3 regions of the Rothia sp. CCM 9417 genome follow, and region 3 is predicted to be linked to each of the others. Evidence: riboswitches for the same ligand, from Rfam matches in the RefSeq annotation. Region 3 holds a riboswitch; each other region holds the start of a gene.
The links. A riboswitch is a leader RNA that binds a small molecule or an ion and turns the genes downstream of it on or off. The one in region 3 is predicted to bind thiamine pyrophosphate.
Positions count from the first base shown of each region.

Region 1: it holds a riboswitch for thiamine pyrophosphate, as region 3 does, so the genes downstream of both, thiO (glycine oxidase ThiO) here and ACN082_RS05230 (bifunctional hydroxymethylpyrimidine kinase/phosphomethylpyrimidine kinase) in region 3, are expected to answer to the same signal.
Region 2: it holds a riboswitch for thiamine pyrophosphate, as region 3 does, so the genes downstream of both, ACN082_RS06135 (ECF transporter S component) here and ACN082_RS05230 (bifunctional hydroxymethylpyrimidine kinase/phosphomethylpyrimidine kinase) in region 3, are expected to answer to the same signal.

Region 1 is NZ_JBLXXT010000002.1:191,626-195,794, forward strand. It holds gene ACN082_RS04355 (HIT family protein) at 1-236, shown strand, start outside; gene ACN082_RS04360 (hypothetical protein) at 274-1,263, opposite strand; gene thiE (thiamine phosphate synthase) at 1,311-2,009, opposite strand; TPP riboswitch at 2,068-2,182, shown strand; gene thiO (glycine oxidase ThiO) at 2,175-3,419, shown strand; gene thiS (sulfur carrier protein ThiS) at 3,471-3,692, shown strand; gene ACN082_RS04380 (thiazole synthase) at 3,697-4,169, shown strand, end outside.
Region 2 is NZ_JBLXXT010000003.1:191,104-195,272, forward strand. It holds gene ACN082_RS06130 (ABC transporter ATP-binding protein) at 1-595, opposite strand, end outside; gene ACN082_RS06135 (ECF transporter S component) at 600-1,226, opposite strand; TPP riboswitch at 1,282-1,384, opposite strand; gene ACN082_RS06140 (thiol-disulfide oxidoreductase DCC family protein) at 1,737-2,105, opposite strand; gene ACN082_RS06145 (DUF4235 domain-containing protein) at 2,385-2,654, shown strand; gene ACN082_RS06150 (MFS transporter) at 2,779-4,104, shown strand.
Region 3 is NZ_JBLXXT010000002.1:384,274-388,442, reverse strand. It holds gene ACN082_RS05235 (formate--tetrahydrofolate ligase) at 1-1,051, shown strand, start outside; gene ACN082_RS05230 (bifunctional hydroxymethylpyrimidine kinase/phosphomethylpyrimidine kinase) at 1,139-2,704, opposite strand; TPP riboswitch at 2,693-2,793, opposite strand; gene ACN082_RS05225 (MBL fold metallo-hydrolase) at 2,885-3,577, opposite strand; gene ACN082_RS05220 (hypothetical protein) at 3,620-3,769, shown strand; gene uvrA (excinuclease ABC subunit UvrA) at 3,901-4,169, shown strand, end outside.

The DNA.
Region 1 (4,169 bases), 190 kb from region 3:
AGCAGGCTATGGGCCTATTGCGGTCGGTCAGTAATGCCGCTGGCTTCAACATTGGTATGAACCAGGGTAAGGTCGGCGGGGCCGGTGTTGCCGATCATCTGCACCAGCATCTTGTTCCCCGCTGGAGCGGTGATACTAATTTTCTGCCGATTGTTGCCGGCACTAAAACTGTTACCCAAACCCTGGATGAGATTCGTACCTTGCTGGCCGATCACTGGGCTCAATCAAGGCACTAAATGCACTGTACTGTGCGCCAAAAATCGTGCTAAAAGTCTAGAAGAGGCGCGGTTCGCTACTTTCCTTGTGAATGAGCCCGCCCACTCTGGCACAGGCTTTGTTTGAGAGCGTGGCGGTATTGACTAAGAAGGTTTCTTCCGGGTTGCCGGTGTGGGCTGTTAGGAATTTGCCGGTACCGCCGGTGACGTAGAAGCCGTGCTCACCCTCGGTCAGTGAGGGGTAAGCATACAGCGGTTCGGGGTTTTCTGCCCGTAAAGAGGCATAAGCCCGCCCCATAGCCAGTGAAGGCACCCAAGGCTCAGCCAGTGGCTGGAACCCGCTGATAGTGTCAGCGGCATCTTCAAGTGCCCAGGTGGCGGCCTCGACTGCCATATAGTGGGCTGACTTAATCTCTGCGGGGGTCAGCGGGTTCACCCAGGAACGGTACTTGGTGGAGGCGTGTTTAAACTGGCTCAGGTTAGCATCCCGGGACACGAAATCTTCTAGCTGACGCACAATGATGCCGGTCTGCGCGCGGGCAATAATCGTGGCTGTAGCAACCGCTTGATCGTCCAGACGGCGCGGATTGGAGTGGAGCGAAGCGGTACCGACCTTTGAGGTGGCATCGGGAAAGGTCGCAATATAGAGAAAATGCTCTAGGTTAACGTAATCTAACGCTGCCGGGGTCATCTGCGCCCCTAAATGCACCCGATGGATGGGGGCAAACTCGTCGCGGGCCAGGCAAGTGGGGCACTGCTTACCTTTTGGCACCAGGGCGGAGCTGGGGCAGGGCAGGTGAGTAAAACCAGGCCCTTCGGTCTTGGCTTGGGCATAACCGGTGCAGTAGGTTCCCGCAGATTCTTCCCCGGGCTGTAGAACCCGAACCCCTAGGAAGGCTCCCGGAGTGATAGGTAGGGTATGAACCTGCCCCGCTGGCTTACCGGCTTGGAGAGGTTCAACTGTCAGAACCGGGGCGCGCTCCCGCCAGGTGATATCTCGCCACACAAAATCGTGCCCCATAAGAACATCATCGAGAAGACCGTACACCGAAAAGCCCCTTTTCCCTTGCCTGCTGGCTGAGTTACCAGGTTATCTTATGCCCCGAGTAGTGGAGGCAGGCCCTGGCGGAGCTGGTGAGCAGCCTTGGAAACATCGAAACTCTGGGTGAGGGCGCGAACCACGACGATCCGGCTGGCTCCTGCCTGTACCACCTGGGGCAGGCTTTCCTGGTTGATAGAGCCAATAGCAAACCAGGGTTTGCGCGGTTGCTGGGCGGCGATGTAGCTGATGTAGTCTAGGCCAGCGGCCGGACGGCCGGGCTTGGTGGGAGTTTCCCAGACCGGGCCGCAGGCGAAGTAGTCAACCTCGGGGTGACTCAAAGCTGCTAGACCCTGGGCCGGTGTGTGCGTTGATAGGCCCAAGAGCACATCGGGGCCTAGCAAACTACGGGCCTGATTGGGTGTCAGATCGGTCTGGCCCATATGGAAAATATCTGCCCCTACCAGTGCGGCAATATCGGCCCGGTCATTGACTGCAAAAAGCTTGCCCGCCCGGTGGGCAATCTCTTTTAGTAGCGCGAGTGCTTCAAGTTCTTCATTGACCGGCAGGGTCTTATCGCGCAGCTGGATAATATCCACGCCCCCGTCAAAAGCCTTGGTCAAAAATTCTGTGAGGTCCCCCTGCTCGGTTCGCGCATCAGTGCACAGATAGAGCTGAGCCGCGGCCAGTAATTCAAGGCCTTGAGCGCGCGTATATGACGGCTCTGTGACGTTAACAAAATTCTTTTGGGGCATTTTTACCTCCCGAGTCACGTATCTATTTTTTTCAGACACTGTTACTTCCTATACTAGGGGCAGAACATACGGGAGCGTGCGGCACCTGTGCCCAAAGCGCGCTGAGAGGGCGAAAGCCGACCGTCAACTTGATGCGGGTCATGCCGCCGGAAGGATCTGTTCACCATGTCCAGTACCCTGCTCAACTGCCAGAAGGAACCAAGGATAGGTTCTTCGGGGCAAGACCCTGAAGCGACACCACCCGAGCAGGCCGACATCGTCCTTATCGGTGGGGGAGTCATCGGGCTCAGTACAGCCTGGCATTTGCTCCAGGCCGGACGGCAACCCATTGTGTTAGACCCGCACCCGGGTAGCGGTGCCTCCTTTGCCGCCGCCGGAATGTTGGCCTCTATCTCAGAAGTGCAGTACCGCCAAGAGGCCCTGCTCCCGCTGATGCGTACCTCCGCCCAGCTCTACCCCGAATTTGTCGCAAGGTTAGAGGCCACTAGCGGCCAGAGCGTCGGGTGGAGGCCCACCGAAACCCTTGTGCTGGCCTTTGATCGGGCCGATGCCCAGCACCTGACTGAACTTGCCACCTACCAGCAAGAACTGGGGCTCACACCAGAGCCCATCGGAGCCCGAGCTGCTCGCCGCCATGAACCTGTCCTCAGCCCCTCGCTAGCCGGAGCCGTTTCCATAGCCCAAGACCACCAGATAGACCCACGCCGCCTGATGCGTGCCCTTGACCAAGAGCTTGCGGGAAGGGTTATTCGTGCAAGTGCGCAGGGCATCACCCTAGAAGACGGTACGGTTACCGGTGTGAGCTGGGTTGATGCCGATGGGAACCAAGGGAGCATGGCCAGCACCCAAGTGGTAGTTGCCAACGGGCTTGCCGCAACCCAACTGCACGGCCCGGACTCGCTAGAAAGTCTGCCGCTGAGGCCCGTCCACGGCGATATTCTGCGCCTAACGGTCCCGCCCCACCAACGGCCCTTCCTCACCCGGACCATCCGAGGGGTTGTCCGGGGCAACCCCGTCTACCTGGTTCCGCGCAAGGACAACACCCTGGTCCTAGGAGCCACCATGCGAGAAGACCAGCAAACCGGACTGAGCGCAGGCGGAATCTACCAGCTCCTGCGCGACGCCCACGAACTCGTGCCCGCCCTGACCGAACTCGAAATACACGAGGCCACAGCGCGCGCCCGACCGGGAACCCCCGATGACATCCCCCTCATCGGCCAGCTCACCCACCGGGGCCAGCCAATCACCGGCGCTCTGCTAGCCACCGGCTTCTTCCGCCACGGAATCCTCCTGGCCCCCTGGGCTGCCCAGCTCATCACCCGCCAGCTCACCGGCCAGACCACAGAACAAGACTTGGCAGACCTAGCTACCTGCAACCCCTACAGGTTCGCTCAACCCGATACTCTCTAACCCTGACACTCTGCTAAACCCGCCCCTGCCCTCAAACCGAAAGGCACACCCGTGAACATCCTGCTCAACGGCCAACCCACCACCCTCCCCGAAACAGCAACCGTGCTCACCGCCGTCGAACACCTCCACGGCAGCTCACTAGCCCAAGAAGACGCCCGCCGAGGAATCGCTATAGCCCGCAACCAAACCGTCATACCCCGAAGCACCTGGCAAGACACACCGCTAGCCGAGGGCGACACACTCGAAGTCATCACCGCAGTCCAAGGAGGCTAGTACCATGACCGGCATCAAGGACCAGCTCATTATCGACGGAGTAAGACTCAACTCCCGGCTCATCATGGGAACAGGCGGAATCACCTCCCTGACCAACCTAGAAGAAGCCCTCACCGCATCGGGCACCGAACTCACCACCGTAGCCCTACGCCGCTACACACCCACCACCAGCGAATCACTCTTCTCCATCATCCAACGCAAGGGCATCAAAATCCTGCCCAACACAGCCGGCTGCTACACCGCCAGAGACGCCACCCTCACCGCAGAACTCGGCAGAGAAGCACTCGAAACCCACTGGGTCAAACTCGAAGTCATAGCCGACGAAACCACCCTGCTCCCTGACACCCTCGAACTACTCGAGGCCACCGAACAGCTCGCCTCACGCGGCTTCACCGTCTTCGCCTACACCAACGATGACCCCATCGTGGCACGCCAACTCGAACGCGCCGGCGCAAGCGCCATCATGCCCCTAGGCGC
Region 2 (4,169 bases), on a different contig from region 3:
CGTCTCGAACCTCTATGACGCCTGCGGGGTCCAGGTTGGCGGTTGGCTCATCGAGCAGCAGGGCGCCTGGGTTCATGGCTAGGATGCCGGCTAACCCCAGCCGTTGCTTCTGCCCGCCGGAAAGGGCCGATGTTGACCGGCTGTAGTCTAGGTGGCCTAAACCCACGGCCTTGAGGGCGCTTTTGACCCGCTCCCAGATCTGGGTGCGGGGGACGGACAGATTCTCGGGGCCAAAAGCGACGTCATCACCAACCCTGGCTAGGACCACGGAGCTTTCCGGGTCCTGTTGCATGAGCCCGCAGGTCCCGCGTGATTGGGCGGGAGTCAGGCCGTTAACGGACAGCTCCCCCAACTGGGATTGGCCGTCTTCGTCTTCTAGCAGGCCACCTAAGGCCTGGAGCAGGGTGGTTTTACCAGCACCGGAGGGGCCCACCAGGAGCACCTTCTGACCGGGTTCAATCTCGAAGGTCAAGTTAGAGAAAGTGGGCTTGGGCCGCCCCGGGTAGTGCCACCCGAACTCCCGGGCCCGGAAGTGGGCCCCCCGGCCTCTTGACTCTGGGCCGGGGGACGCAAGCTGATGATCTTCTGCGGTCAACGCCCTAGCCCTTTGAGCTGGCTGGTCCGCCCCGGCGGGAAGGCCTGCGAGCGGCCCGCCCTGCTGCCAGGGAATCTAGCGCGCCGGTTGAGACCAGACCGCGCACCAGCAACCAGGAGACCAGACCGGCCAGAACCAGGCCCGAGATCATAGAGCACAGAACATAGATGACTGCTTTTTGACCCACCATCTCACCGGCATAGTAGATGATGATTTCTGAGATCCCCATAGCGGCACCTGAGGCTAAACCGGCCAGCATGGCGGTGGCGAGGTTCCAGACCTTGTAGAAGAAGATCAGGAATATCAGCTCAGCACCCAGGCCCTGAACTAGGCCAGAGATTACTACAGTGAAGTTGTAGTGGGTGCCCAAGAGGGCCTCGATGACTGCCGCCAGAAGCTCAGTGTAAAGGGCTGCACCGGGTTTGCGGATGACCAGGGCACCCAGCAGACCCGCAAGTAGCCAGACACCCCCGGCTAAGGGGGAGTATTCAGGGGCCAGGGCTAGGGTGGTAGTGATGGCGGAGTAGCCAAAATTTGACCAGAGCCAGAAGATCAGGGCGCAAGCTACGGCCAGCACCGATGCTACGACGATATCGTTGACGCGCCAGGTGAGCGCGGATTTCTTGGACATAAAGCCTTCCTTTGGTGAGAACAGCAAAGGGGGCATGCACCGGCGCACCTGGGTACGCCTATTTACTTCGACTCCCTAGCGCCGGTACTAACCGGATCAGGTTGGAGGGTCTGCATGTGCACTCTCAGCGCCAGTCTGGCGCTCCCCTGTCGTTTATGGTTACCCGCCGGTCATAGAGCGGGGTCCCAAGCATGGAACCCTTCCAGTATAGAGCAAGCCGGGATACCCACGAAAAATGAACAGTTATCCAGGCTGCGGGACTTCCCTAGTGTCTTTGTGCATAAGCTACAGCAATCATGAGGTGGCTCATGATCCACCCATCGACGGTAAGGAAGGTGAACTGCCGCGCCCTCCACATTCCACTACAGCGGCTGAATAAAGGCCCCCAGCACAACACTGGTTACTATCCATTCATTCCAGGCATTGTGAAAAAATAAGACCGAAACTGGGAGTTTCTATTTTTATAATCAGACTCGTGTCTATAAAAACTACTCTTTAGATACTCTAGGGCTAGCAATTATTTTGCCTATCACACCAAGGGGTAGTTCCTGGAAGGTACCTCCTATTCTTAGCGACAAGTCTATAAACGGCCTCCATGCAGGAACCCAGCAAGGGAAAATTATAGATTCTTGAGAACAGCGACAGGCCGGTAATTCTATCTAAAAACTTCATAAACCCCCTTGCCCCAGTAAAATACTGATGGTTCTCTATGTAAACAATAGATTTACTAAAATCACATGCATATTCTTGCTCGCTAGATTTTTCAAACACCTGGTAAGGAATAAAATCCACCAGCTTATTTCTGTCTAGTTTAATAAGATAATCAACGGTTTTTGTACAAAAACCACAATTTCCATCAAAGATAAACAATTCTTTCATCCAAAAACCTCCATCTTGTTTATCAGCCTAGGCCATACATCCATAAAATACAGGGCATGGCCCCACCAGGAGCACCGTGAGGATTTCCCCCCCCCCCCCCTTACCCGAACACCTCTACCTAAGCCCCTGATAAGCTCTTCAGTCATCAGGAGCAGACCTCGCTCACTTTGCCCGCCCTATACCCCAACCCTAGCGGGCAACTCACACCCTAACAATAAGTACTGATAGTCTTAGGGCAAGGGGCCATCCGGCCCACCACACCAACAGAAGGGATCCCTCATGAACCCCCTCACAAAAATTGCAGGCTCGGCCGCCTCTCTAGGCGGTATCGCCCTGGCCAACAAGGTACTAGCCGCTAGCTGGGTTCGCATCACCGGCAACGAACCGCCAGAAAACAACCCCAATGAGGAAGAACGCTGGCGCGACATCATCCTCTGGTCACTGATCACCGGCCTGGTAGGCACCCTCATCAAGGTATCCATCACCCGTGCCCAGCACAAGATTGAGACCAAGTCAAAGCTCAAAAACGGCGGGCAGGCAGAAGTCTAAGGCTGACCAGCTCAACTTTTTATCCGCCTTCTTAAACCGGCTCTGCGCCCCGCAGGGCCGGCTTTTTTACGCCACCATCCACAGAAAACACTGTTGCACCTGGTGAGGCAAGTATCATAGACCCATGACTTCACCACACACCGGTAGCTTAGAAGCCAAGCCCCCAGCCCCCCGCTCCACCGTCTTCGCCTGGACCCTCTGGGACGTTGGGAACGCCAGTTTCAACGCGATTATGACCACCTTCGTCTTCGCGGTCTACCTCACCAGCAATACCGGCTTTGGCGATAAGGAACACAGCTCCGCTGTCCTCTCTTACGGCCTAACTATCGCTGGATTCTGTATTGCTCTTTTGGCACCGGTTTCGGGCCAGCGAGCCGACGCCAGTGGCCGACGAGCCCTGTGGCTAGGCGTCAACAGTATGCTCCTGGCGGCAATTATGGCCCTCTGCTTCTTCGTCGCACCCGCTCCCCAATATCTCTTACTGGGCGTTGCTTTACTTTCCTTAGGTAACCTGGTTAACGAGTTTGCGGTGGTCAACTACAACGCCATCCTGCCAGCAATTTCTACTAAAGCAACCATCGGCAAAATTAGTGGCTCAGGATGGGCCGCAGGCTATATCGGTGGCATTGTTGCCCTGGGCATCGTACTCCTAGGTTTCGTCACCCCCGGCCTGCTGGGCATCCCCACAGACCAGGCCTACAACATTCGTGCCGTAGCGCTCTTCTCAGCGGCCTGGGCACTTATCTTCTCCCTACCGCTCATGCTCAAAGCCCGTTCACTGCCCAAACCCGAACGCGCACCCCAGGAAAAGGCAAGTCTTCTCGACTCCTACAAGGAGCTCTTTGCCACGGTCAAGAAGCTCCGCAAGGAAGCACCCACCACCCTCTACTTCCTGGTCTCCTCAGCGGTCTTCCGTGACGGCCTCAACGGCATCTTTACCTTCGGTGGTGTCCTGGCAGCAGGCTCCTTCGGATTTAGCACTAACCAGGTCATTATCTTCGCGATTTTCGGCAACATTGTCGCCGGTGCTGGCGCTATGCTAGGGGGCTACCTCGATGACGCTCTCGGCCCCAAGCGGGTCATCATTTTCTCTCTGAGCGCTCTCATCGCTGTCTCCCTTCCCCTGCTCATCTGGCCCTCCACCACCATGTTCTGGGTCTGCGGGCTCACCCTCTGTGCCTTCGTAGGACCCGCCCAGTCAGCCGCCCGCTCCTACCTGGGCAGGCTCACCGAGGAAGGCAAAGAAGGCGAGATTTACGGCCTCTACTCCACCACCGGACGCGCCGCCAGCTTCCTGGCACCGGGTCTCTTCGGGCTCTGCGTGACCCTGACCGGCAACCAGCTCTGGGGCATTTTAGGTATCACCCTCGTCCTCTTTGTAGGCCTGCTTCTGATCATCCCCATCAAAGATCCCAAAGTCAGAAAATCAGCCAGCTCAGCTAACAGCTAGGACCAGGCAAGGTAAGCTCACAACAGCGCCGGAGCTAGCCCCCCAGAAGAACAAGCCCCGGCTAC
Region 3 (4,169 bases):
CCTCCAAGCACGACTAGCCAAAGTTGTCGTTGGCCTCAACGTAGAGGGCAACCCCGTGACCGCCGCAGACCTCAAAGCAGATGGCGCTATGGCAGTTCTCCTTGCCGATGCTATCCACCCCAACCTGCTCCAGACCCTTGAAAAAACCCCGGCCCTGATTCATGCCGGTCCTTTTGGCAACATCGCCACCGGCAATTCATCGGTTCTTGCAGACTATGTGGGGCTCGAACACGCAGACTATGTGATTACTGAGGCCGGTTTTGGTGCCGATATGGGGGCTGAACGGTTCTTCAACGTCAAGTGCCGTGTATCGGGGCTCAAACCCGACGCCGCCGTCCTAGTAGTGACCGTTCGTTCGCTCAAATCGCACTCGGGCCGTTACACTATTACACCTGGTAAGCCACTGCCTGAAGGCCTGCTTGAGGAGAACACAGCCGATGTTGAAGCCGGGGCGGCTAACCTGCTTAAGCACCTTGAGATTGTCCGCGGCTTTGGTGTGCAACCGGTAGTTGCTATCAATGCTTTCCCCACAGATTTTGAGTCTGAACACGAGACTATTCGCCGGATCGCTGAGGAGGCCGGTGCCCGCGTTGCCATTCACCGTGGTGTGGCCGAGGGCGGGAAGGGCGCAAGAGAGCTTGCCGATGCTGTGGCCGAGGCCTGCGACGACATGAGCGAATTGACCTACACCTACGAGGACTCCGATCCCCTGGCCACCAAGATTGAGAAGGTGGCTACTCAGGTCTACGGTGCGGATGGCATTGAGCTGGCACCAGCAGCTGCAAAGCAGCTGGCACGCTACGAGGAACTGGGCTACGGCAACCTACCCGTGGTGATCGCCAAAACCCACCTCTCCATTTCATCGGATCCCTCGCTCAAAGGCGCCCCGACCGGCTGGACTTTGCCCGTGCGCGAAGTACGCCTGGCGGCAGGCGCTGGCTACGTGTACGCTCTCTGCGGTACCATGCGTACCATGCCCGGGCTAGCTAAATCACCCGCTGCTGAGCGCATTGGGTTCGATGAGAACGGCACTATGGTGGGCCTGTTCTAAAGATTGTAATCACCGGTAAATAGCGCCCGCACCACCAGGAACAGGCTGTGAAGGCAGTCCGGGTGGCGTGGGCGCTTTGTTAGTTAGCTAGTTGCGTAGTTGGGCCTGAGCGAAGAAACGCAACTCGTGGAGGGCGGCCTGCTGGTAGGCCTTCTGAGCCGCTTCCAGGGTCTGGCCCGGGGCCTGCGAGAGGACCTGCTCTGCATAGGCAATAGCCTGCTCAGTTGCCTGGCGGAACTCTGGTGAACCGTACATGCTCAACCAGGCCGAGTAGGGGTGACCGGGAGTATTGACCTGAGCAAGAATTTCACCTATTTCTGCGTAGAGCCAGTAGCAGGGAAGAACCGCCGCCACCCCGATTGCGTAATCGTTGAGAGAAGCGGATGAGGTCAAGAAGTCTGTATAGGCCCTGGTGATAGGGGAGGGGCCTGCACTGATATAGTCTGGCCCCAGCCAGTCAGCGTGAAGACTGGATTCGACCTCAATGCACTCCGCCGCCCCTCGCGCCCAGAAGACCTGTTCAGCAGATGAGGGAGCCTTAGCACTTAGGGTAGCAAGTGCCCGGGAGTAGCTCGAAAGATAGAGTGCGTCCTGGTCCTGGTAGAAGGTGAAGTCTGCAGTGGCCAGCGTGCCGGATGCAAGCTGCTGGATAAAGGGGAGTTCACAGATTGAGTCCCAAATCTGGCCGGTGAGTTCCCAGAGCCGTTTGGTCTGCGGGCCCGCCGCTGATATCTGAGGCGGCCTAGTGGTCGCTTCGAAGTCTCCGAGTTTTACCGGCGTCGCATCCGCTACCCGTGATTGTTCCCAGAGCCGCCAGAAGTGGTTGATCGGTCCGTACCCTTGCCCCACGCTGAGGTGGTGACTGGTTGAGATTGCTCCATGAAGCCAGGTTGAAGTCCATTCCAGGGCTGCTTCAAGGCTTGCTCCTGTTGCCAGTCGTGTAGCGAGCGCAGCAGAAAGGCTGCACCCGGTGCCGTGGGTATTGGAGGTATCTATTTTCTTTTGTCTGAAGACGGCTGTGGTTCCTTGGGTAGTGACCACTGCGTTGCCCGCTTGGTCACCCGGTAGGTGCCCACTCTTAACGATAACTGCGACCTGGTAGCGTTCGGCGACTACCTGGGCGAGAGCACAGGCAGAGTCCCAGGTATCTGGCTCTGAGTCTTCGGCCAGAATGGCTAGCTCTGGGATATTGGGGGTGATAACCGTGGCGTACTTTAGGAATCGGCGTAGGGCATCCTCCGCCTCGGTTTCCAGCAGGCGGTCCCCACTGGTTGCGACCATGACAGGGTCAAGCACAACAAGCTGCTGTGGGTTGCTATCGAGCCATGCGGCTACAGTGTCGATGATGTCAGCAGAGCCTAGCATGCCAATTTTGACTGCATCAATGCGAACGTCCTCGCTGACGGCATCGAGTTGCGCTCGCAGAAAGTCAGCGGGCGGAACCTCGACAGCGCGGACGCCCTGAGTGTTTTGGGCGACAAGGGCCGTGACCGCGTTCATGCCGTAACCGCCTGCTGCCGCAATTGATTTGAGGTCAGCCTGCGCGCCGGCCCCTCCGCTGGGGTCCGTCCCCGCGATAGATAGCACGTTGGGTACTGACGTTTCGAGAGCGGAAGTGCTATGAGCAAGAGGCGCAGGCAGAGGGCGGCGCATGGGTTTCCCTTCGCTAGTTCTAACTAGAGCAGGTTCTGTGGGTCTAATCTCAGCCGCTTCTGCTGCCAGCGGCACCCCAAACCAAATGTCGGTTTTATGCTAACAGCTGGTGAAGCCGAACACAATAAAAATTTAGGGCTCTGGTGTTCAGTTGTTTTAAGATTTCAGCTAGCCCTGCGCTTACCAGCCTCTTTCTTTCCATTCGGGCAGATGAGGCCGCTCAGCACCCAGTGTGGTGGTGTCCCCGTGGCCGGGTAGAACGACCGTGGCATCGTCATATTGGGAGAAGATACGCGCTGAAACATCGGCCAAGAGCTGGGCGAAATCTTCCGGAGCCCGGGTCTTGCCTACCCCACCGGGGAAGAGGGAGTCACCGGTGAATAGGAGGACGGGGTGCTCTTCGCTGGGGTCCCGATAGGCAAGAGCAATCGACCCGGGAGTATGCCCGCGCAGGCTGATGACTTCAAGCTCAATACCTGCTAGATTGAGGTTTTCCCCGCCGTTGAGCAGATGCTCAATACGTGTACCTTCCTGTTCCGCAATAGCATCGGCATCGGCCGAACCGCAGTAGGTGGCGGGTGACCACCCGGCAACTGCATCAGGCAAAGCCCGGATATGGTCCCAGTGGGAATGTGTGGTAATTAGTGCAAGGACTCCGGAGCCGGGCTGACCGACTTGGGCGGGGGAGTCAGTGGCGAGTGCGGCCTCAGTGAACTTTTGGATGGCGGGAAAATCATCTGCGGCATCAATGAGAATCTGGGCCCCGCTTTGCTTATGGGTGAGCAGGTAGACCTTGTTGCTCATCTCAGAGACAGCTATGCTACGGATGGTTATCAGTGGGGTAGAGGCATGGAGAGTTCCGGTTTCTGTCATACTAGTGATTCTAGGGCCCGCCCCCTCGCTCGTGAAGTGGTTGTGGAGCTTGAAATATTGCGCAAGGTGGAGCTGATCCCAAGGTCATCAGGCATAGGCTCTTTTGCGGCTCATTCCGGGCACCTCAACTACCCCGGTATCACGGCGGTCTTTGACCGTGCAGATGAGCTGATTCCAGACAAGAACCTTTAGACCGTCACGCTAGCTAACTACTTTCAGCCGGTAGCCTAACATCCAAGCACCCTGGGCGCGGTCTGCCCAAAACTTTACTGCATAGTTTAGAATATATCTTCGAAAAGACTTTCCTGAAGATAGGTAATCGTATGGCAGGCTTAGCCTCTCGCCCCATGGCCAGCGACCTCACGCACATCCGCGTGCAGGGTGCCCGTGAAAACAACCTTAAAAACGTTGACCTAGATATTCCCCGCGATGCCATGGTGGTTTTTACCGGCCTCTCGGGTTCAGGTAAATCATCTCTGGCTTTTGACACCATCTTTGCTGAGGGTCAGCGTCGCTACGTCGAGTCACTCTCCTCTTACGCCCGCATGTTCCTGGGGCAGGTGGATAAACCGGATGTTGACTTTATTGAGGG